4 regions of the Streptomyces sp. NPDC092045 genome follow, and region 2 is predicted to be linked to each of the others. Evidence: riboswitches for the same ligand, from Rfam matches in the RefSeq annotation. Region 2 holds a riboswitch; each other region holds the start of a gene.

Region 1 (5,080 bases), on a different contig from region 2:
CCACTCCGGTGCCGGCCGCGCGGGCGCGGCGGGCGATCTCGTCGGTCGGCGTCAGCGGCATGGCGCGTCTTCTCCCGGGATGCGGTCGGCTTCTTCTGGGGTGCGGTCGGCGCGGCGGCGGCCGGGCGCGGCCGGCGGGGCGCCGGACACGACGGCCCGGCCGTCGGACGCGGCCGCCGTGTCACCGGGCGGGGGTGTCGGACCGTCAGGCATGGACGTCGGGGAGGACCACGGAGCGGGTCAGGTTGCGCGGGGTGTCGGGGTTCAGGCCCCGGGCCTCCGCGACGGCGACGGCGAGGCGCTGGGCGCGGACCAGGTCCGCGAGGGGGTCGAGGCCGCTCTCGGAGAGGATGCCGCCGACCTTCCGCACGTCGTCCGCGAGTCCGGCGGGGAGGGTGCCGAAGCCCCAGGCGACCCGGCCGGGTCCGGTGATGCTGATCGGACCGTGGCGGTACTCCATCGCGGGGTACGCCTCCGTCCACGCGCCCGCCGCCTCGCGCATCTTGAGGCCGGCCTCCAGGGCGAGTCCGTAGGTCCAGCCGCTGCCGAGGAAGGTGAACTGCCCGGCCGTGAGGACGTCCTCGCCCAGCGGGGAGGCGAGGGCCTGCTCGGCGTCCCGCGCGGCGTCCTCGACGGTGGACACGCCCTCGGGGAGGGCGTCCTCGGCCTCCAGGTGCGCGCGGAAGAGGGCGAGCGCCGTGGTGGCGAAGCGGGTCTGGACGACCGACTCCTCGTCCGCGAAGTCGAGGACGGCGACCTCGTCGGCGAGGTCCGTCACCGGGGTGGCGGGGTCGGCGGTGACCGCGCCCGTGGGCACGGTGCCGCGCAGCCGGGAGAGGACGGCGAGGACCTCGCTGGTGGTGCCGGAGCGGGTGAGGGCGACGACCCGGTCGTAGCGGCGCCCGTGGGGGAACTCGGAGGCCGCGAAGGCGTCGGTCTCGCCGTGGCCGCCGGACTCGCGCAGCTCGGCGTAGGCCAGGGCCATGAACCAGGAGGTGCCGCAGCCGACGACCGCCACCCGCTCGCCCCGCCGGGGCAGGGCGGCGACGTGCCGGGGCAGGGTGCGGGCCGCCTGGCGCCAGGTCGCCGGCTGGGAGGCGATCTCCACGGCGGTGCGGGTGGTGCTCATGCCGGTCTCCTTGCAAGAAAGACTGCGAGATATTGAACGAACATGCTTGAAGTCGAAGACATTCAAGCAGAAACATGCATGACGTTTCCAGATCCCACACCTGTCGACGGCTAGAATCGGACGCTCGCACGACCGGGAGGGAGGGACCCATGTCCAAGCACGAGCGGTGGAACACGCTCCTCGAACTGCTGGCGGCCTCGGGAAGGATCGAGGTGGAGGAGGCGGCGGCGACGCTCGACGTCTCCGCGGCCACGATCCGCCGGGACCTCGACGAACTCGCCGAGCAGCAGCTCCTCGTCCGGACGCGGGGCGGCGCGGTCGCGCACGGCGTGTCGTACGAACTCCCCCTGCGCTACAAGTCGACGCGGCACGCGCCGGAGAAGAAGCGGATCGCGGAGACCGCGGCCGACCTGGTCGCGCCCGGCGAGGTCGTCGGGCTCAACGGCGGCACGACGACGACGGAGGTGGCGCGGGCGCTGGCGCTGCGGTTCGCGAGCGGACGCGCCGAGGCCCCCGGACCGGCGGCGCCCTCGGGCCCGGCGCTGACCGTGGTCACCAACGCGCTCAACATCGCGGGCGAGCTCGCGGTGCGCCCGCAGATCAAGATCGTCACGACGGGCGGCGTCGCACGGCCCCAGACCTACGAGCTGGTCGGCCCGCTGACGGTCGGGGTGCTCAGTGAGGTGGTGCTCGACGTGGTGGTCCTGGGAATCGACGGGATCGACGCCGAGTTGGGCGTGATGGCGCACCACGAGGACGAGGCGAGCATCAGCCGGCTCTTCGCGGAGCGGGCGAGCCGGGTGGTCGTGGTGACCGACTCCTCGAAGATGGGCCGCCGGGCGTTCGCGCGGATCTGCGGCCTGGACCGGATCGACACCCTGGTGACCGACACCGGCATCGCGCCGGAGACCGCCGCCCGGCTCGCCGAGGCCGGGGTGAAGGTCCTCACCGTCTGACCCGCCCGCCCCTCCCGGCGGAGGGACGCCTCGGCAACCGGCCGCGGCGACCGGAGGGACGACGGGCACGGGCGACGTCCGCACGCCCCGGCGGCGCCGTCAGCGGCCGGCGAGCGCGGCGCGCCGGATCGTGGCGTCGAGGAGGTCGAGGGCGTCCTCGGCCGTGCGCCCGGGCGCCCTGTTCCACGGGCCGATGAGGTCCCGCCAGCCCCGCGACCGCAGCTCGGTCATGATCCAGGCGGCCGCCTCGTTCATGGTGTCCGCGCCGCCGTGGCCGAGGCGGTGGGCCGCGAGGAGCGCCCCGCAGACACAGCGGGCCCCGCGCCTGTCGCGCAGCCTGTACGGGGCGTTCTGCCAGCCCCACTCGGTCAGGACGAGGCGCGCGTAGCCGAGGTGGACCGAGGGGCGCAGCTCGGGCCGGCCGATGCGGCGCCAGGCGTGGAGGCGGTCCGGCAGCACGGCTCCGATCCGGCCGGGGAGGCGCTCGACCGGGCCCGGGGCGGGGAGCGCGTCGAGCGCCTCGGCCACGAGCCGTTCCACGGGCACGCTGAGCAGGTCCCGCCAGCTCCGCTCCTCCCCCGGCGACAGCGGCCCGGGGGCGGGGGCGAGCGGGTCGGGAGCGGTCCAGTCGGTGACGATCCGCTGCCAGACGGCGCTCTCGTAGAGGGCGGCGGCCTCGCGGTCGAGGGCGTCGGGGGCGAACTGAGGGGCGGGGGACATCGGGCGGCTCCTGGGTCGGTCACTCCATCCTTCGAGAAGGATGTCGGCTTTGCGCCCTTTGCCCTTGAGTGACCGCGATGCACCCAAAGCGCCCTCACTCCCGCACAGGGTCTCACTCCATAGATTTTCGGCTTATTTCTCCATCAATGGAATTACGCCGCATATTCGGACATAACCCACCGGGTGACGCGACTCACTCCGCACGGCCGGGCACACGACCCTCGCCCGCCCCGCCCCGTGCCGCACAAGGAAGTTCGGCGCTTCCGCGGCCCGACCGATCTTGAATTCCCCGAATTCAGTGATCCAATAAAGAGGACCGCCTCCCTGATCCTCTTGTTATTCGCCGCATTACTGGCCTACGGTCACCTCCATTCGAGCGGAACGCCTAATCCTGCCGCCGCTCGACAACCTCCCTTTTCACCCGACGGCAGGAGCGGGGGACCCACGAATACGCCGGCCCGGAATCCGGGACGGCTCGGGGTGCAGCCGCGTGCGCGCGGCCGGACATCTCCCGTCCGAACCCGACAGCTCACCTCGTAGGCGCCGGAGAGGAATCCGTCATGCCTGCACACGGTAAGCACCGCCGCATCCGCCGCAGCCGCGTCTCCCGCGGTCTGGCCCTGGTCGGAACCGGTGGGGTCGCGCTGTCCCTGCCCCTGATCGCCCCCACCACGGCCGGAGCCGCGACCGCCGCGACCGCCGCCGGGACCCCGGAGATCGCCGTCGGGGCCTTCGCCGCTCCCGCCGCGCCGGTCGCCGCCAAGGCCCCGGCGGCCACGCGCACGTACACCGTCGTGAGTGGTGACTCGCTTTCCCTGATCGCCCAGAAGAAGGGAATTCAGGGAGGCTGGAAGAGCCTTTACCGCGCCAACCAGAGCGCCGTGGGTGACAACCCGTCACTCATTCACCCCGGCCTGGAACTGACGATTCATCGGGGTTCGGCCGAGGCCGCTCCCGCGCGGGCCAAGACGCAGGAAAAGGCCGAGCGGAAGAGCACCGCGAAGGCGGAGAGGGCAGAGAGGTCCGGTACGGCCGAACGGGCGAACCGCTCCGAGCGCCGCGCCACGCCGACCGCCGCCACCGCCACCACCGGCACGGGCGCCTCCGCCGCCGCTCCCGCGGTCGCCGCCGCCCCGGCCGCCGTCCCCCAGTACGCCGACAACCTCGACGGCTGGATCCGGGAGTCGCTGGACGTCATGGCCCGGCACGGCATCCCCGGTTCCTACGAGGGCATCCACCGCAACATCATGCGCGAGTCCTCCGGCAACCCCCTGGCCATCAACAACTGGGACGTCAACGCCGTGAACGGCACCCCCTCGAAGGGCCTCCTCCAGGTCATCGAGCCGACGTTCCTCGCGTACCACGTGCCCGGCACGGCGATGGACCTGTACGACCCGGTCGCCAACATCACCGCCGCCTGCAACTACGCGGCCGACCGCTACGGCTCCATCGACAACGTCAACGGGGCCTACTAGTCGGCGCCGGCTGGTCGGCACCGGTCGCCGGGGCTCTCCGGCCCCGGAAGTGCCCGGTGAACCAGGAGGTGGCGAGCTGCGCCACCTCCTCCAGGGCGCCGGGCTCCTCGAAGAGGTGGGTGGCGCCCTCCACCACGGCCAGCCGGTTCTCGCAGCGCAGCAGCGCCCCGGCCCGCCGGTTGAGGTCCAGGACCAATGGGTCCTCGGCGCCCACCACCAGGAGGGTCGGGGCCCGCACCCCGGCCAGGCGGTCGGCCGCGAGGTCCGGCCGTCCGCCGCGCGAGACGACGGCTGCGACGGGGGACGCGGGGTCGCCCGCCGCCCACAGCGCGGCCGCCGCCCCCGTGCTCGCGCCGAAGTAGCCGAGCGGGAGGCCCGCGACGTCGGGCCGCTCGGCCAGCCGCTCCGTGGCTCCGGCGAGCCGGCCCGCGAGGAGCGGGGTGTCGAAGACGTGCGCCCGGTCGGCCGCCTCGGCCTCGCCGAGCAGGTCGAACAGCAGGGTTGCGAGACCGGCCCCGTTCAGCTCCGCCGCGACCGCCCGGTTCCGGGGGCTGTGGCGGCTGCTGCCGCTGCCGTGGGCGAACAGGACGAGCCCTGCGGCCCCTTCGGGCACGGCGAGCCTCCCGGGGAGCACGGCGCCGTCGACCGGGATCCGCACCTCCGTGTCCCGGACGACGGGGTCGCGCCCGGCCCGGATCCGGTCCAGACAGGCGATCACCTCGTCGTCCGGCGTCTGCGGGAACTCCCGGTAGAACTGGCCGACGGCGTAGAACCCCTCCGGGGTGCGGACGCCGACGGTC
Region 2 (5,080 bases):
CCTGCCCGGCCTCCGGGGCGGCCCCGGCCCCAGGCACGGCCCCCGCCCCCGACACGGCCCCCGGCCCCGACGCGGCCCCGGATCCAGGCGCGGCCCCGGATCCAGGCGCGGCGCCCACTCCCGGCGCGGCCCCGGCTCCCGATACGGCCCCGGCTCCCGACACGGCCCCCGAACTCGACGCGGGCCTGGCCCCGGGCACGGTCCCGGATCCCGGCACGGCCCCCGCTCCAGGCACGGTCCCGGCCCCGGGCACGGCCCCGGTCTCCGATACGGCCGCCGACCTCGACGCGGCCCCCGGCAAGGGCTCCGCCCCCGGCACGGTCCCGGATCCCGGCACGGCCCCCGCTCCAGGCACGGTCCCGGCCCCGGGCACGGCCCCGGTCTCCGACACGGCCGCCGACCTCGACGCGGCCCCCGGCAAGGGCTCCGCCCCCGCGCCCGAGCTCTTCACCTGGGAGTTCGCCACCGATCCGTACCCCGCCTACGCCTGGCTGCGGGAGCACGCGCCCGTGCACCGGACGACGCTGCCCAGCGGGGTCGAGGCCTGGCTCGTGACGCGGTACGCGGACGCCCGGCAGGCCCTCGCGGACCAGCGGCTGTCCAAGAACCCGGCGCACCACGACGAGTCCCCGCACGCCAAGGGCAAGACGGGCATTCCGGGCGAGCGCAAGGCCGAGCTGATGACCCACCTGCTCAACATCGACCCGCCCGACCACACCCGGCTGCGGCGGCTCGTGTCGAAGGCCTTCACGCCGCGCCGGGTCGCCGAGTTCGCCCCGCGCATCCAGGAGTTGACCGACCGCCTCATCGACGGCTTCGTGGAGGAGGGGAGCGCGGACCTCATCCACGAGTTCGCCTTCCCGCTCCCCATCTACGCCATCTGCGACCTGCTCGGCGTGCCCGAGGAGGACCAGGACGACTTCCGCGACTGGGCCGGGATGATGATCCGGCACGGCGGAGGCCCGCGCGGCGGCGTCGCCCGGTCGGTGAAGAAGATGCGCGGCTACCTCGCCGAGCTGATCCGCCGCAAGCGCGAGGAGCCGGGGGACGACCTGATCTCGGGGCTCATCAAGGCCTCCGACCACGGCGAGCACCTCACCGAGAACGAGGCCGCCGCCATGGCCTTCATCCTCCTGTTCGCGGGCTTCGAGACCACGGTCAACCTGATCGGGAACGGCCTGTACGCGCTGCTCCGCGATCCCGGACAGAGGGGACTCCTCCAGTCCTCCCTCGCCGCCGGCGAGACCGGCCTCCTGGAGACCGGGATCGAGGAGCTGCTGCGGTACGACGGGCCCGTGGAGATGGCCACCTGGCGGTACGCCACGCGGGCGCTGACCATCGACGGACAGGAGATCCCGGCGGGCGACCCGGTCCTCGTGGTGCTGGCCGCCGCCGACCGGGACCCGGAGCGGTTCGACGGGCCCGACACCCTCGACCTCGCCCGGCGCGACAACCAGCACCTCGGGTACGGCCACGGCATCCACTACTGCCTCGGCGCGCCCCTCGCCCGCCTCGAAGGACAGGCGGCGCTCGCCACCCTGCTGACCCGTCTGCCGGACCTGCGGCTCGCCGCCGATCCGGCCGAACTGCGGTGGCGCGGAGGGCTCATCATGCGCGGTTTGCGCACGCTTCCGGTGGAGTTCTCCCCGTCCGTACCCCTCTCGCACACTGACGGAGCGTCAGAAATGTGATCTTCATGTGATCGGGAGGCCATCGACTTGTGACGGGCGTTCGAATGCCGCTACGTTTCGCCGCAGTCTCAGCCGTCACGCGAAAGGCGTACCTATGCGTTCCGGGAACGGACGACACCGTCGCCCCCGTCAGGCCCCCGCCATCGTCGTCGCCGCGGGCGTGACCGGATCCGCCATGGCGCTGCCCCTGCTCGCCACCGGATCCGCGTCCGCCGCCGACGCCGCCACGTGGGACCGCGTCGCCGAGTGCGAGTCCGGCGGCCAGTGGACCGCCAACTTCGGGAACGGGATGTACGGCGGCCTCCAGTTCACCCAGGGGGACTGGGAGCGCCACGGCGGTCTGGCGTACGCGCCCAGTGCCGACCTGGCCAGCCGCGCCCAGCAGATCGCCGTGGCCGAGAAGGCCCTCGCCAAGGGCAGCGACGCCTGGGGGACCTGCGCGCCGATCGCCGGCCTCACCAACGACGGGAGGCCCACCGGGGTCGACCCGGGTCCGGCCACCGCCCCGGCGCCCTCCGTGGCTCCCGTCCCCGAGTCGAACTGGAACTCGGGCTCGCCGGACGTCTCCGGGACCGCGCCGTCCACCGCGACGCCGAAGCCCCCGGCCGCGCCGTCCGCCCCCGCCACGTCCACGGCGCCGGCCGCGCCGACGGCTCCCGCCGCCCCGGCGGACCCGGCCGCGCCGTCCGCCCCCGCCACGCCGTCCGCGCCGACCGGGTCGACGGATCCGGCGGACCCGACGCTCCCGGCCGGCCCGACGCTCCCGGTGGACCCGACGGCCCCCGTCGCCCCCGACGGGTCCGCGACGCCCGGTACGCCCGTGACGCCCGGCGTTCCGGGGGACGAGGGCACGTCGGCCGCGCCCGGCACGGGCAAGCACCGGGGCGAGGCCGCTCCGGAGGAAACCGGCAAGCCGGACAGCTCCACCGAATCCGGTAGACACGCCTCGGGCAAGGACAAGTCCCTCGAAGAGTCCGAATCGCTCCCCGCTGCTGACGAAGCGAAGAATGCGGACACAACGGACAGTCAGGGCTCTTCGGGTGAATACGTCGTGCGTCCGGGTGACAGCCTTTCGGGTATCGCCCAGGCGAACGAACTGCCCGGAGGCTGGACCGCCCTCTACGACGCCAACAAGCGGACCGTGGGCATCGATCCGGACCTCATCCTCCCTGGTCAGAACCTCGATCTGACGGCGCGTCCGGACTCGGCGGAGGGGTAGTTCGCGGGCTTATGTCCGGTTCTGGACGAGTGAGACATGGGTCTCTTTGTCCCAACTGGCGTGCCGCGCCCGCAAACTCCGCTTCCGTCACCTCCTACCTGCGCAAACAGTCCCCTCCGAAGGGCAAGAAGAGGCGAAATTCGTCATATGAGCCTCTTTGAACTTCGGAGGGTTCTGTGTCTACGGTCATCACCGCTCGCCACCGCGGGCCCCGTCGACCGAAACGCCGAATCCTGCCGTCGGCCGACGGGAAAGTCGTCGCGCAAGCGCCGTAGGCAGGAGCGGGGGACCCAAGGTAAGTGCCGGCCCCGGCCGTCGAGAGACGGCCGACGACCGGCTTGGGGTGAAGCCGCGTGCTAGGACACGCGGCCGGGCAACTCTTCGGCCCGAACCCGACAGCTCACCTCGTAGGCGTCGGTGAGGAGAATTCCCATGCTGTTTTCCGTCAAGGGCAAACACCGCCGTCCCTCCAGGGCCACCCAGCTCGCCGCGCTCGTCGGCGTCACCGGCGTCGCCGTCGCCGCCCCGCTGATGACCGCGGGCACCGCCTCGGCCGCCACCTCCTCCGAGTGGGACCGCGTCGCCCAGTGCGAGTCCGGCGGCAACTGGTCCATCAACACCGGCAACGGCTACTACGGCGGCCTCCAGTTCTCGGCCTCCACCTGGGCCGCGTACGGCGGCACCGCCTACGCCTCGACCGCCGACCGGGCGTCGAAGTCCCAGCAGATCGCCATCGCCGAGAAGGTCCTCGCGGGCCAGGGCAAGGGTGCCTGGCCGAGCTGCGGCGTGGGCCTCTCCGGCGCCTCCTACGACGGCGGCTCCGCCGAGAGCGCGCAGGAGCAGCCGAAGCCGCAGAAGAAGCAGAAGAAGCAGCGCGCGGCCGAGCAGCCGACCACCCGCAGCGAGCAGCGCCAGGCCCCGAAGAAGGAGCGCCAGGCCGCTCCGAAGGCCGGGTCCGGGAAGACCGTCACCACCCCGACCGGCGAGACGGTCAAGAAGGGCGACGGCGAGTACAAGGTCGTGACCGGCGACACCCTCAGCAAGATCGCCGAGGCGCAGGGCGTCGAGGGCGGCTGGGCCGAGCTCTTCGAGCTCAACAAGGACGTCGTCGAGAACGCCGACCTGATCTACCCGGGCCAGCAGCTCCACCTGAAGTGAGCCCGGCGGGTCGCGTGAGTCCGGCGGCTCACGCGCCCCCGACGGCCCTCCCGCGGTGACTCACCCCGGTCCGGCGCGCCCGTCCCCCGTGCGCGCCGGACCGGGGTTCCGTCTTCCACCGGGGCCTCCCGGGACCCACCTGATGGTTACCGTCCAGTAGATACGGGGCCTTTCGCCCCGCTGTGCGTGCCCTTGGGTCCTTTTTCGTCCCAGGGGGCGGGCGCCCGGCCGGTCGGAGCCTCCGGGACGGTTAGGCTCTTGTCGCAAGGCCGAGCGACCCCGCACCGACCTTGCGTCACATCCAGCGTCACATCCCAGAAGGAGATGCTCGTGCCGTCCATCGACGTCGTCGTAGCCCGGGAAATCCTGGACTCCCGAGGCAACCCCACGGTCGAGGTCGAGGTCGGCCTCGACGACGGCAGCACCGGCCGTGCTGCCGTTCCGTCCGGCGCCTCCACCGGCGCGTTCGAGGCCCTCGAACTCCGCGACGGCGACCCCAACCGCTACCAGGGCAAGGGCGTCGAGAAGGCGGTCCTCGCCGTCATCGAGCAGATCGGCCCGGAGCTCGTCGGCTACGACGCCACCGAGCAGCGCCTGATCGACCAGGCCATGTTCGACCTGGACGCCACCCCGGACAAGTCCTCGCTCGGCGCCAACGCCATCCTCGGCGTCTCCCTCGCCGTCGCGCACGCCGCCTCCGAGGCCAGCGACCTCCCGCTCTTCCGCTACCTGGGCGGCCCGAACGCGCACCTGCTGCCCGTTCCGATGATGAACATCGTGAACGGCGGGTCGCACGCCGACTCCAACGTGGACATCCAGGAGTTCATGATCGCCCCGATCGGCGCGGAGTCCTTCTCCGAGGCGCTGCGCTGGGGCACCGAGGTCTACCACACCCTCAAGTCCGTCCTGAAGTCCAAGGGCCTCTCCACCGGGCTCGGCGACGAGGGCGGCTTCGCCCCGAACCTCGGCTCCAACCGCGAGGCGCTCGACCTCATCGTGGAGGCCATCAAGC
Region 3 (5,080 bases), on a different contig from region 2:
CTTCCTGGAGGGCAAGGCCGACTTCCCCTGCACCGCCTGGGCCATCCCGAACTACTCCCTCTTCGGCTGGCAGCGCCCCTGCTACCTGATGAGCGACGGCTACGTCCCCACGTACCGCGAGCTCGTCGAGGAGACCGACTGGGAGAAGTACGGCCGCGGCAAGGACCCGCGCTGCGCCAACTGCATGGCGCACTGCGGCTACGAGCCCACCGCCGTCCTCGCCACCATGGGCTCCCTCAAGGAGTCCCTGCGCGCGGTCCGGGAGACCGCCTCCGGGAACAGCAGGTGAGCGGCGCGTGACCGGCGGCGGGTTCGACCTGCGGGCGCTGCTCGCCGGGCGCGGCGGCGAGCGGTACGAGCTGCACGACCGGTACCTCAACCCCCAGCTGCCGCGCATGCTCCGCACCATCGGCTTCGACAAGGTGTACGAGCGGGCCGAGGGCGCCCACTTCTGGGACGCCGACGGGAACGACTACCTGGACATGCTCGCCGGCTTCGGCGTGATGGGCCTCGGACGGCACCACCCCGTCGTCCGGCAGGCCCTCCACGACGTCCTGGACGCCGACCTCGCCGACCTCACCCGCTTCGACTGCCAGCCGCTGCCCGGCCTCCTCGCCGAGCGGCTGCTGGCCCACAGCCCCCACCTCGACCGGGTCTTCTTCGGCAACAGCGGCACCGAGGCCGTGGAGACCGCCCTGAAGTTCGCCCGGTACGCCACCGGGCAGCCCAGGATCGTCTACTGCGCCCACGCCTTCCACGGGCTCACCACCGGATCCCTCTCCGTCAACGGCGAGCGGGGCTTCCGGGACGGCTTCGCCCCGCTCCTGCCGGACACCGCGATCGCCCTCGGCGACCTCGACGCCCTGGAGCGGGAGCTGCGGAAGGGGGACGTGGCCGGCTTCGTCGTGGAGCCGGTCCAGGGCAAGGGCGTCCACGCGGCCCCGCCGGGCTTCCTGCGCGCCGCCCAGGAGCTGCTGCGCCGGCACGGCGCCCTGCTGATCGCGGACGAGGTGCAGACCGGTCTCGGCAGGACCGGCGACTTCTACGCGTACCAGCACGAGGAGGGCGTCGAGCCGGACCTCGTCTGCGTCGCGAAGGCGCTCTCCGGCGGCTACGTGCCGGTCGGCGCCACCCTCGGCAAGGACTGGATCTTCAAGAAGGTCTACTCGTCGATGGACCGGGTCCTGGTCCACTCCGCGAGCTTCGGCTCGAACGCGCAGGCCATGGCCGCCGGGCTCGCCGTCCTCTCGGTGATGGAGGACGAGGGCACGGTCGCCCGCGCGCGCCGGATCGGCGACCTGCTCTCCGGCCGCCTGAAGGAGCTGGTGCCCCGGTACGAGCTGCTGCACGAGATCCGCGGGCGAGGGCTGATGATCGGCATCGAGTTCGGCCGGCCGTCCTCGCTCGGACTGCGCGGCCGCTGGACGATGCTCCAGGCGGCCCGCAAGGGCCTCTTCGCCCAGATGGTCGTCGTTCCGCTGCTCCAGCGGCACAGGATCCTCACCCAGGTCTCCGGGGACCACCTGGAGGTGATCAAGCTGATTCCGCCGCTCGTCGTCGACGAGGCGGACGTGGACCGGTTCGTCACCGCCTTCACGGCCGTCATGGACGAGGCCCACGGGGGCGGCGGGCTGATGTGGGACTTCGGGAAGACCCTGGTCAGGCAGGCGGTCGCCCAGCGCTGACGCGGGGCGGTCCCCGGCGCGGACCGCCCTTCCGGGTTTGCCTCCGGGGCAAGAAATTTGCCTCGGAGGCACGATTCTGGCGGAATGGACGCATGGACCACGTCCCCGGGGCGCCCTCCCCGGACCACGCCGACTCCGGCGCCCTGCCCGACGTCGCCCCGCAGCTGCGGGCCCAGCGCCGCCGCCGGGGGCTCACCCTGGAGGCCGCCGCCCGGCGGGCCGGCCTCTCGCCGGCCCACCTCTCGCGCCTGGAGACGGGGAACCGGCAGCCCTCGCTGCCGATGCTGCTCGCCCTGTCCCGCATCTACGGTACGACGGTCTCCGAGCTCCTGGGAGAGGCGCCCCCCGAGCGCGATCCCGTGGTCCGGGCCGACCGCTCCGAGCCCGTCGAGGCCGACGGCTGGATCTACCGCCAGGCGGGCGGCGCCGGGCGCGCCCTCCAGTGCCTGCGGGTGCACGTGCCGTACGCCACCCGGGCCGACATCGTGCGCGTCCACCCCGGCGAGGAGTGGATCCACGTCCTGGAGGGCCGGGTGCGGCTCGCGCTCGGCGAGGCGGTCCACGTCCTCGATCCCGGGGACGGCGCGCACTTCGACTCGCTCACCCCGCACCGGATCGGCGCCGCCACCCCCGGCGGGGCCGAGCTGCTCTTCGTCCACACCCTGATGCAGAGCCCCGTCGCCGAGCTGTGCCTCGGTGACGGGACCCCGCACCGGCGCTGACCGCCGGAACGATTCTTCCGTGACGATTCTTCAGGAAAGGGCCGACATGTCCGAGAAGTCTTCATCCGTCACCGGCGAGGAGCGCGGGGAGGGCAAGTTCCCCAAGGGGCTGGTGCTCCGCCTCTTCGCCTACCTGATCGCCGGTCACCTCTTCGCCGGCTTCCTCTACCTGCTCTTCGCGATGGGCGCGAAGTGACGCCGAGCGGGCGCCGCCCGCTTCCTACGCCCCGGTGAGCAGGCGCTCCCGCAGCCGCTCGCGGGTCTCCGGGGACAGTGCGAGGCCTTCGGAGAAGTAGGCGTCCACCGAGCCCCAGGTCGTCTCGATCGTCTCGAAGGCGGCCCGCAGGTACTCCGCCCGCGCGTCGAAGAGCGGGGCCAGCAGCTCCATCACCTCGGGCCCCATGGCGTCCGGGGCGGTGGAGCTGCGGCGCACCTTGTAGCGGCGGTGCGGCTCGTTCGACTTCACGTAGTCGGCCTCGATCGCCGTCCGCTCGACCCCGACGGCGAGCAGGGTGATCGCGACGGCGAGCCCGGCGCGGTCCTTGCCCGCCGCGCAGTGCATCAGGGCCGGGACGCTCTCCTCCGCCATGGAGTGCAGGATCCGGCTGTGCTCCGCCGTCCGCTCGACCACCATCCGCCGGTACGAGTCGGACATCCGGGCCGCCGCCCTGCCGTCGCCGAGGATCTCCCTGAGCTGCGCGGTGTCGCCGTCGCGCACCAGCTTCCAGAACTCCTTGCCGTCGGCCGGGTCGTTGAGGGGTATGTTCACGTTCCGCACGCCGGGCAGCTCGACGTCCGGGCCCTCGATCCGCCGGTCGGCCTCGTTGCGGAAGTCGAAGACCGTGTGCAGCCCGAGCCCGGCGAGGAAGGCGGCGTCGTCCTCGGTGGCGTGGGCGAGGTGGCCGCTGCGGAAGAGGCGGCCGGGGCGGACCGCGCGCCCGTCCGTCGTCGGCAGGCCGCCCACGTCCCGGAAGTTGCGGACCTCCGTCAGCTCGGGCTCGTCGGCTTCTACGGGCGGGACCTGCGGCAGCTGCTGCGTCACGGATGCTCCTGGAAAGTCGGTGTTCGGATGCCCGACGCGAATCGGTTCCTGGGGCAATCATCCAGACGGGAGGGGTGCGGCGCACCCCCTCGGACGGGAATGAGCGATCTGTCCCAATTGAGGTATTGCGCATGCCGCGCCCCTATTGGGTCATTGCGTATAACGCGCCCTGTTTGCAGGCGAGATGGGATTCGGCGCGTGAGCAGGGTCATAGAAGTGACGGATCGTGGCCGGGAGTCCGGCGCGATTTCCGTACGGGAAAAGGGAGTCGGAGGAGCGTCGTCCACGGAGGGTGACCGGAATTCCGGCGGAACGATCTAGAGCGGAATGCCGGGGCAAAACGGCGGCTTGTTCGCGCCGACCCCGCTCGTCTAGCGTCACGCTCAATCCGGTCGGACCGCCGAATCCTGCCACCGTCCGGAATTCCACCCATCCCATGCGTGGCAGGAGCGGGGGACCCAGGAAGTACGCCGGTCCCGCGACACAGGACGGCTCGGGGTGAAGCCGCGCGCAAGCGCGGCCGGGCATCTCCAGTCCGAACCCGACAGCTCACCTCGCAGGCGCCGGAGAGGATTCGCCATGCCCGCGAAGGGTAAGCACCGCCGTCCCAAGAACAACCCCCTCACCCGCGGTTTCGCCGCCGCCGGTACGGGAGGCGCCGTCGTCGCCCTCCCGCTCCTCGGCGCCACGGGGGCCCACGCCGCCGAGCAGGCCGCCCCGGCCCCCGCCTCCGTCCGGTCCGCCGTCACCGCGCACGCCGTCGTGGCGAAGGCCGCCCCCGCGAAGGCCGCCGCCGAGACCGGACCCCGGACGTACTCCGTCGTCCCCGGCGACCACCTGTCGAAGATCGCCTCCGACCACCACCTCGCGGGCGGCTGGCAGAAGGTGTACGAGGACAACCGCCGGACCATCGGCGCGGACCCCTCGCTCATCCTGCCCGGCATGAAGCTCACCATCGGCGCCAAGGGCTCCGCCCCCGCCGGCCCGAAGAGCACCCACGGCGCCCAGGAGTCCGGCAAGAACGGCGACGACGCCCCCCGCGCCTCCCGCGAGAACCGCCGCGCCGCCGCCCCGGCCGCCGCCCCGAAGGCCGCGGAGCGCTCCACCGGCTCCTCGTCCCCCACCGGTTCCACCGCCTCCTCCTCCGGCTGGGTCGCCCCCGTCACCGGCGGCTTCTCCACCCCGTACCGCGCCTCCGGCTCCATGTGGTCCTCCGGCTACCACACCGGCGTCGACTTCATCGCCTCCTCCGGCACCACCGTCCGCGCCGTCGGCGTCGGCACGGTCGTCTCCGCCGGCTGGAGCGGCTCGTACGGCAACGAGGTCGTCATCAAGCACGCGGACGGCAACTACTCGCAGTACGCCCACCTCTCCTCCCTCTCGGTCTCGGCCGGACAGAGCGTCGACGGCGGGCAGCAGATCGGCCTCTCCGGCTCCACCGGCAACTCCACCGGTCCGCACCTGCACTTCGAGATCCGCACCACGCCGAGCTACGGCTCGGACGTGGACCCGCTGGCCTACCTGCGCCAGCACGGCGTCTCCGTCTGACGCTCTCCGGAACACCCCTTTCGGCGGCCCGGCACATCCGTGCCGGGCCGCCGGCCTATTCCGACTTGGCGGAATCTTTATCG
Region 4 (5,080 bases), on a different contig from region 2:
TCACGGAGCGAACCGGCTCCGGGACGCGGACCCTCGATCCGTACACGAAGCTGCTGGAGTCCCGGATCGTCCTCCTCGGCACCCGGGTCGACGAGGTCTCGTCCAACGACGTGATCACCCAGCTCCTGTACCTGGAGTACGCCGCGCCCGAGCAGGACATCGCGCTCTACATCAACTCCCCCGGCGGCTCCGTCACCGCCATGACCGCCATCCACGACACGATCCGGACCCTCGCCTGCGACGTGGCGACCACCTGTCTGGGCCGGGCCGCCTCCAGCGCCGCCGTCCTGCTCGCCGCCGGCACCCCGGGCAAGCGGACGATGCTCCCCGGCGCCCGCGTCACGCTCCGGCAGCCCGCCGCGGAGGAGCCCCTGCACGGACGGCCGAGCGACCTCGACGTCCATGCCCGCGAACTGCTCCGCCAGCGCGCCCTGATGGCCGGGCTGCTCGCCGGGCACACCGGACGGAGCAGCGAGCGGGTCGAGGCCGACCTCGACCGCCTCGCGGTCCTGGACGCCCCGGCCGCGGTCGAGTACGGGCTCGTGGACCACGTGATCACGAGCCGGCGCGCCGCGGCCGGCCGCGCGGCGCGGTGAGCGGACCGTGGTTCCCGAGCCGCCGCCGCTGCCGGCCCTGACGCGGGCCGAGGGCGAGCTGATCGACGCGTACCTCGCGGTCGTCGACCTCCTGGGGAAGATCAATCCATCCAGAAGTACGCATACCTATGGGGCCCTGAGGGCGGCTCAGGCCCTGGTGGGACGCGCGGAGGAGCTGCGCGAGGCGCTGGCCCTCATGCACGCGCGGGGTGAGAGCGAGGTCCACGCGGACACCCTGGCGCGCGCCCTGCGGGTGTTGGACGGGGAGCGGCGGGCCGGCCGGGTCACGCTCCCCCGGGCATGACGGAGTTGACATTCCGGCATGTCGTGTCGAGGGCCGGACGGCCGACGCCCCCGCCGGAACGGCTCGTCCGTTCGGTGGAGTCGACGAGTCGACATGTGGCTCGGGCGAGTTGCGCACGGGGTGTACACATCTGGCGGAATCGGACGTTCCCTCGCTGGTGCGGGGCTCGTCGGCCAAACCTCCGACGATCACGAAAGCATCCTGTCCACCCGAATGGATCAGTCGTGAGGACTCTCACATAACGCCGTTTCCACTCGGATTTCGACCAGGCTGTGGGGCAAGATCCCTGCCGACGACAAGCCCCCGCCATCCGAGGCGGGGCGGTCCGGGCGGACGCCGAGTCCTGCCGCCGTCCCGGACGCCTGGTCGACAGGATTGGATCGGCAGGAGTGGAGGACCCGAGCAGTACGGGCCGTACGCGCTGTTTCCGCAGCGGGGCCGGCCCTTGGGGTGAAGCCGCAGCCGCGGCCGGGCATCTTCGCCTGCCCGAACCCGACAGGTCATCCTTCACAGGCGGCTGACGAAGGGTTGCGCATGACTGCGCAGATGTACGTCCCGTCCCTGCTGTCCCGGGCCGGAGCCGTCTCGGCTCTCACCCTCGCCGCCGTCGGCGGCACGCTGTTCGCGCCGGGCGCGGCACCGGAGGCACAGGCGGCGACCGCACACGCGAACAAGGCGCTGAGCGTCGCCGCCGCCAAGAAGGGGGCGCCCTACCGCTACGGGGCCACGGGACCCTCCCGGTTCGACTGCTCGGGCCTGACGCTCTACGCGTACAAGCAGGCGGGCAAGTCGCTGCCCCGCACCGCGCAGCAGCAGTACAACAAGACGAGCCGGGTCTCCGCCGGCAGCCGGCAGCAGGGGGACCTGGTCTTCTTCCACTCCGGCGGGAAGGTCTACCACGTGGGCATCTACGCCGGGAGCGGCAAGATCTGGCACTCGCCCAAGACGGGCTCCTGGGTGAAGCTCGACAAGATCTGGACCTCGAAGGTCTCCTACGGACGCGTCCGGTGACCCCGCCCGGGCGCTGAGCGGGCGCCGGAGGGGAGGCCGGGGGTGCGGCGGCGCCGCCGCACCCGGACCGCCCCCGCCGCCCCGGCCGCGCCACGCCGGAGGGGCCCGGGGACGCGCCGGACGGGCCCGGGGGCGCGCCGGACGCCTTCTAGGGCGTGTGTCGAAAGTAGCGCCGTCTGCCCGGAGGGCAGGCCCGGCGGTGTCCGGTGCGTGCGATCGCAAGGCGGAGGGTCGCCCCGATACTTGTTGCATCGGGGTGATCCCGACAACGCGGCCGGGGGTGCCCCCGTGCCCGCAGGGCTACGGGGGAGTGCCTGCCGGGCGCCGCCGGGCAGGCGGGACTTTCGACACACGCCCTAGCAGACCACCGGCGCGGCCGCCTTCCACGGCAGGGTGATGCCGACCGTCTTGCCGCCGTCCGGGGTCGGGGTCACCGAGAGGCGGCCGCCGGACCCCGCCGCCAGGGATCGGATGATGACCATGCCGCGTCCGTTGTCCTGCTGGACCGCCGCGGGGAGGCGGCGGGGCAGGCGCGGATGGCTGTCCGTGACGCCGACGTGGAGCTGCTCCCCGCGCTCGAGGCGGACGTCGACCGTGAAGGTGGGCGACTGGCCGAAGGTGTGCAGGACGGCGTTGGTGGCCAGCTCCGAGACGATCAGACGGACCGCGTCCGCCTGGTCGGAGAGTTCGTCGAGGCCCCAGCCGGTGAGGACCTCCGCGACGTACCGCCGGGCGGTGGGGACCGAGGCGGGCTCGCTCGGCAGGGTGACGGTTGCTTCCTGATGGTCTGCCATGGCGACTCTGTCCCTTTCCCGCCGGGGCCGCTGCCCCGGATAGCACTGCGCGTCAGAGTCCCACCGATGGTGCCGCGCCGTACCGGGTTCCACCAGGAAAGAGCCGCCCCTGTCGCCCGAAGCGGTGAACCGTACGAACCGTGAACGGCCCCGGCGCGGCCCTCAGGCGGCGGGGGCGGTCCGCAGGACCGTCTCCACCGCGCGGCCGATCTGCGCGTCCGTCAGGTCGGCGCGGGCCGTCAGGCGCAGGCGCGAGACGCCGTCGGGGACGGACGGGGGCCGGAAGCAGCCGACCGCCAGGCCCCGTTCCCGGCAGTCCGCCGCCCAGCGCAGCGCCGCCTCCGGGGAGGGGGCGCGGACCGAGACCACGGCCGCGTACGGCCGGGCCGCCGTCAGACCGGCCGCGGTGAGCCGCTCGTACAGGGTGGTGGCGACGGTGCGGACCCGCGCGGCGAGCCCCGGTTCGGCGGCGATCAGCCGCAGGCTCGCGAGGGCGCCGCCGACGGCGGCCGGGGCGAGGCCGGTGTCGAAGATGAAGGTGCGGGCGGCGTTCACCAGGTGCTCGATCACCCGGGCCGGGCCGAGGACCGCGCCGCCCTGACTGCCTAGGGACTTGGAGAGGGTCAGGGTGGCGACCACGTCCTCGTCGCCCGCGAGTCCGGCGCCGTGCGGCGCGCCCCGGCCCCCGTCGCCGAGGACGCCGAAGCCGTGGGCGTCGTCCACGACGAGACCGGCGCCGTGCGCGCGGCAGGCGGCGGCGAACTCCGCGAGCGGGGCCCGGTCGCCGTCGACGGAGAAGACGGAGTCGCTGACGACGAGGGCCCGGCGCCCGGGGTGCGCCTCCAGGGTCTTGCGCACGGCCTCGGGGTCGGCGTGCGGGACGACGGCGGTCTCGGCGCGCGCCAGGCGGCAGCCGTCCACCAGGGAGGCGTGGTTGGCGGCGTCCGAGACGATCAGGGAGTCCCGGCCGCCGAGCGCGGTGAGCACCGCGAGGTTGGCGGTGTAGCCGGAGGAGAAGACGAGGGCCGCCTCGAAGCCGCAGAAGGCGGCGAGTTCGCGCTCCAGGTCGGTGTGGAGCAGGGTGGTGCCGGTGACGAGCCGGGAGCCGGTGGAGCCGGCGCCCCAGCGCCGGGCCGCCCCGGCCGCCGCCTCCGTGACCTCGGGCCTGCGGGTGAGGCCGAGGTAGTCGTTGCCCGCCAGGTCGAGGAGGTCCGACTCGGCCGCCCGGGGCCGCAGCGTGCGCACGAGGCCGGCGTCGGCCCGGCGGCGCGCCTCGGCCCCGGTCCAGTCGAACGCGGTGCGGCGCGGGCCCGCGGCCCGCGCGTCGTCGGCCTGTGGCATGCGGGATCCTCCGTCGGCGCCTCCGGCCGTCCGGCCGGTGCCTTTTGTAGGCAGCGCACAGACCCTAACCGGAGGAGACCGGGATCGTGGTGTGGTCATCCACACACCCCGAACGGGGGCGTTTGTTCGGATCCTCCTTGGCCCGGGGGCGGGCGGTAGGCCAGGATCAGCGGTTATGGACCTGCTGAACACGCTGGTGGAGAAGGGGCTGCGGCGCGAGCCGCCGACCCGTGAAGAAGCGCTCGCCGTCCTGGCGACCTCCGACGACGAACTGCTCGATGTGGTGGCCGCGGCCGGCAAGGTGCGCCGTCGGTGGTTCGGGCGGCGGGTGAAGCTCAACTACCTGGTCAACCTGAAGTCCGGCCTGTGCCCCGAGGACTGCTCGTACTGTTCGCAGCGGCTCGGCTCCAAGGCGGAGATCCTCAAGTACACCTGGCTGAAGCCGGACGAGGCCTCGAAGGCGGCCGCGGCGGGCGTCGCGGGCGGCGCCAAGCGGGTCTGCCTGGTGGCGAGCGGGCGCGGTCCGACGGACCGGGATGTCGAGCGGGTCGGCAGGACCATCGAGGCCATCAAGGAGGAGAACGAGGGCGTCGAGGTGTGCGCCTGCCTCGGTCTGCTCTCGGACGGCCAGGCGGAGCGGCTGCGGGAGGCCGGCGCCGACGCGTACAACCACAACCTGAACACCTCCGAGGCGACGTACGGCGGGATCACCAAGACCCACACGTACGCCGACCGGGTGGACACCGTGCGCAAGGCGCACGCCGCGGGGCTCTCGGCCTGCTCGGGTCTGATCGCGGGCATGGGCGAGGCCGACGAGGACCTGGTCGACGTCGTGTACGCGCTGCGGGAGCTGGGCTCGGACTCGGTGCCGGTCAACTTCCTCATCCCGTTCGAGGGCACCCCGCTCGCCAAGGAGTGGAACCTGACGCCGCAGCGCTGCCTGCGGATCCTGGCGATGGTGCGGTTCGTCTGCCCCGACGTCGAGGTGCGGATCGCCGGCGGCCGCGAGGTGCACCTGCGCTCGATGCAGCCGC

Evidence for each region. A riboswitch is a leader RNA that binds a small molecule or an ion and turns the genes downstream of it on or off. The one in region 2 is predicted to bind cyclic di-AMP.
Region 1: it holds a riboswitch for cyclic di-AMP, as region 2 does, so the genes downstream of both, ACIQKA_RS19320 (transglycosylase SLT domain-containing protein) here and ACIQKA_RS33145 (transglycosylase family protein) in region 2, are expected to answer to the same signal.
Region 3: it holds a riboswitch for cyclic di-AMP, as region 2 does, so the genes downstream of both, ACIQKA_RS12300 (peptidoglycan DD-metalloendopeptidase family protein) here and ACIQKA_RS33145 (transglycosylase family protein) in region 2, are expected to answer to the same signal.
Region 4: it holds a riboswitch for cyclic di-AMP, as region 2 does, so the genes downstream of both, ACIQKA_RS02770 (C40 family peptidase) here and ACIQKA_RS33145 (transglycosylase family protein) in region 2, are expected to answer to the same signal.

Annotation. Positions count from the first base shown of each region.
Region 1 covers NZ_JBIVSC010000007.1:18,998-24,077, forward strand. Annotated here, with positions in the region: gene ACIQKA_RS19300 (ketose-bisphosphate aldolase) at 1-61, opposite strand, end outside; gene ACIQKA_RS19305 (SIS domain-containing protein) at 206-1,129, opposite strand; gene ACIQKA_RS19310 (DeoR/GlpR family DNA-binding transcription regulator) at 1,279-2,085, shown strand; gene ACIQKA_RS19315 (hypothetical protein) at 2,185-2,805, opposite strand; cyclic di-AMP (ydaO/yuaA leader) riboswitch at 3,178-3,361, shown strand; gene ACIQKA_RS19320 (transglycosylase SLT domain-containing protein) at 3,366-4,280, shown strand; gene ACIQKA_RS19325 (phosphoribosyltransferase family protein) at 4,264-5,080, opposite strand, start outside.
Region 2 covers NZ_JBIVSC010000029.1:42,541-47,620, reverse strand. Annotated here, with positions in the region: partial or broken gene ACIQKA_RS33155 (cytochrome P450) at 432-1,691, shown strand; gene ACIQKA_RS33150 (transglycosylase family protein) at 1,852-2,910, shown strand; cyclic di-AMP (ydaO/yuaA leader) riboswitch at 3,125-3,339, shown strand; gene ACIQKA_RS33145 (transglycosylase family protein) at 3,343-4,068, shown strand; gene eno (phosphopyruvate hydratase) at 4,393-5,080, shown strand, end outside.
Region 3 covers NZ_JBIVSC010000003.1:485,701-490,780, reverse strand. Annotated here, with positions in the region: gene hpnH (adenosyl-hopene transferase HpnH) at 1-289, shown strand, start outside; gene ACIQKA_RS12320 (aspartate aminotransferase family protein) at 297-1,685, shown strand; gene ACIQKA_RS12315 (helix-turn-helix domain-containing protein) at 1,778-2,407, shown strand; gene ACIQKA_RS12310 (DUF6126 family protein) at 2,454-2,603, shown strand; gene ACIQKA_RS12305 (tyrosine-protein phosphatase) at 2,628-3,449, opposite strand; cyclic di-AMP (ydaO/yuaA leader) riboswitch at 3,866-4,025, shown strand; gene ACIQKA_RS12300 (peptidoglycan DD-metalloendopeptidase family protein) at 4,029-4,997, shown strand.
Region 4 covers NZ_JBIVSC010000001.1:590,337-595,416, reverse strand. Annotated here, with positions in the region: gene ACIQKA_RS02780 (ATP-dependent Clp protease proteolytic subunit) at 1-596, shown strand, start outside; gene ACIQKA_RS02775 (hypothetical protein) at 604-900, shown strand; cyclic di-AMP (ydaO/yuaA leader) riboswitch at 1,301-1,431, shown strand; gene ACIQKA_RS02770 (C40 family peptidase) at 1,435-1,911, shown strand; gene ACIQKA_RS02765 (ATP-binding protein) at 2,268-2,705, opposite strand; gene ACIQKA_RS02760 (8-amino-7-oxononanoate synthase) at 2,868-4,046, opposite strand; gene bioB (biotin synthase BioB) at 4,222-5,080, shown strand, end outside.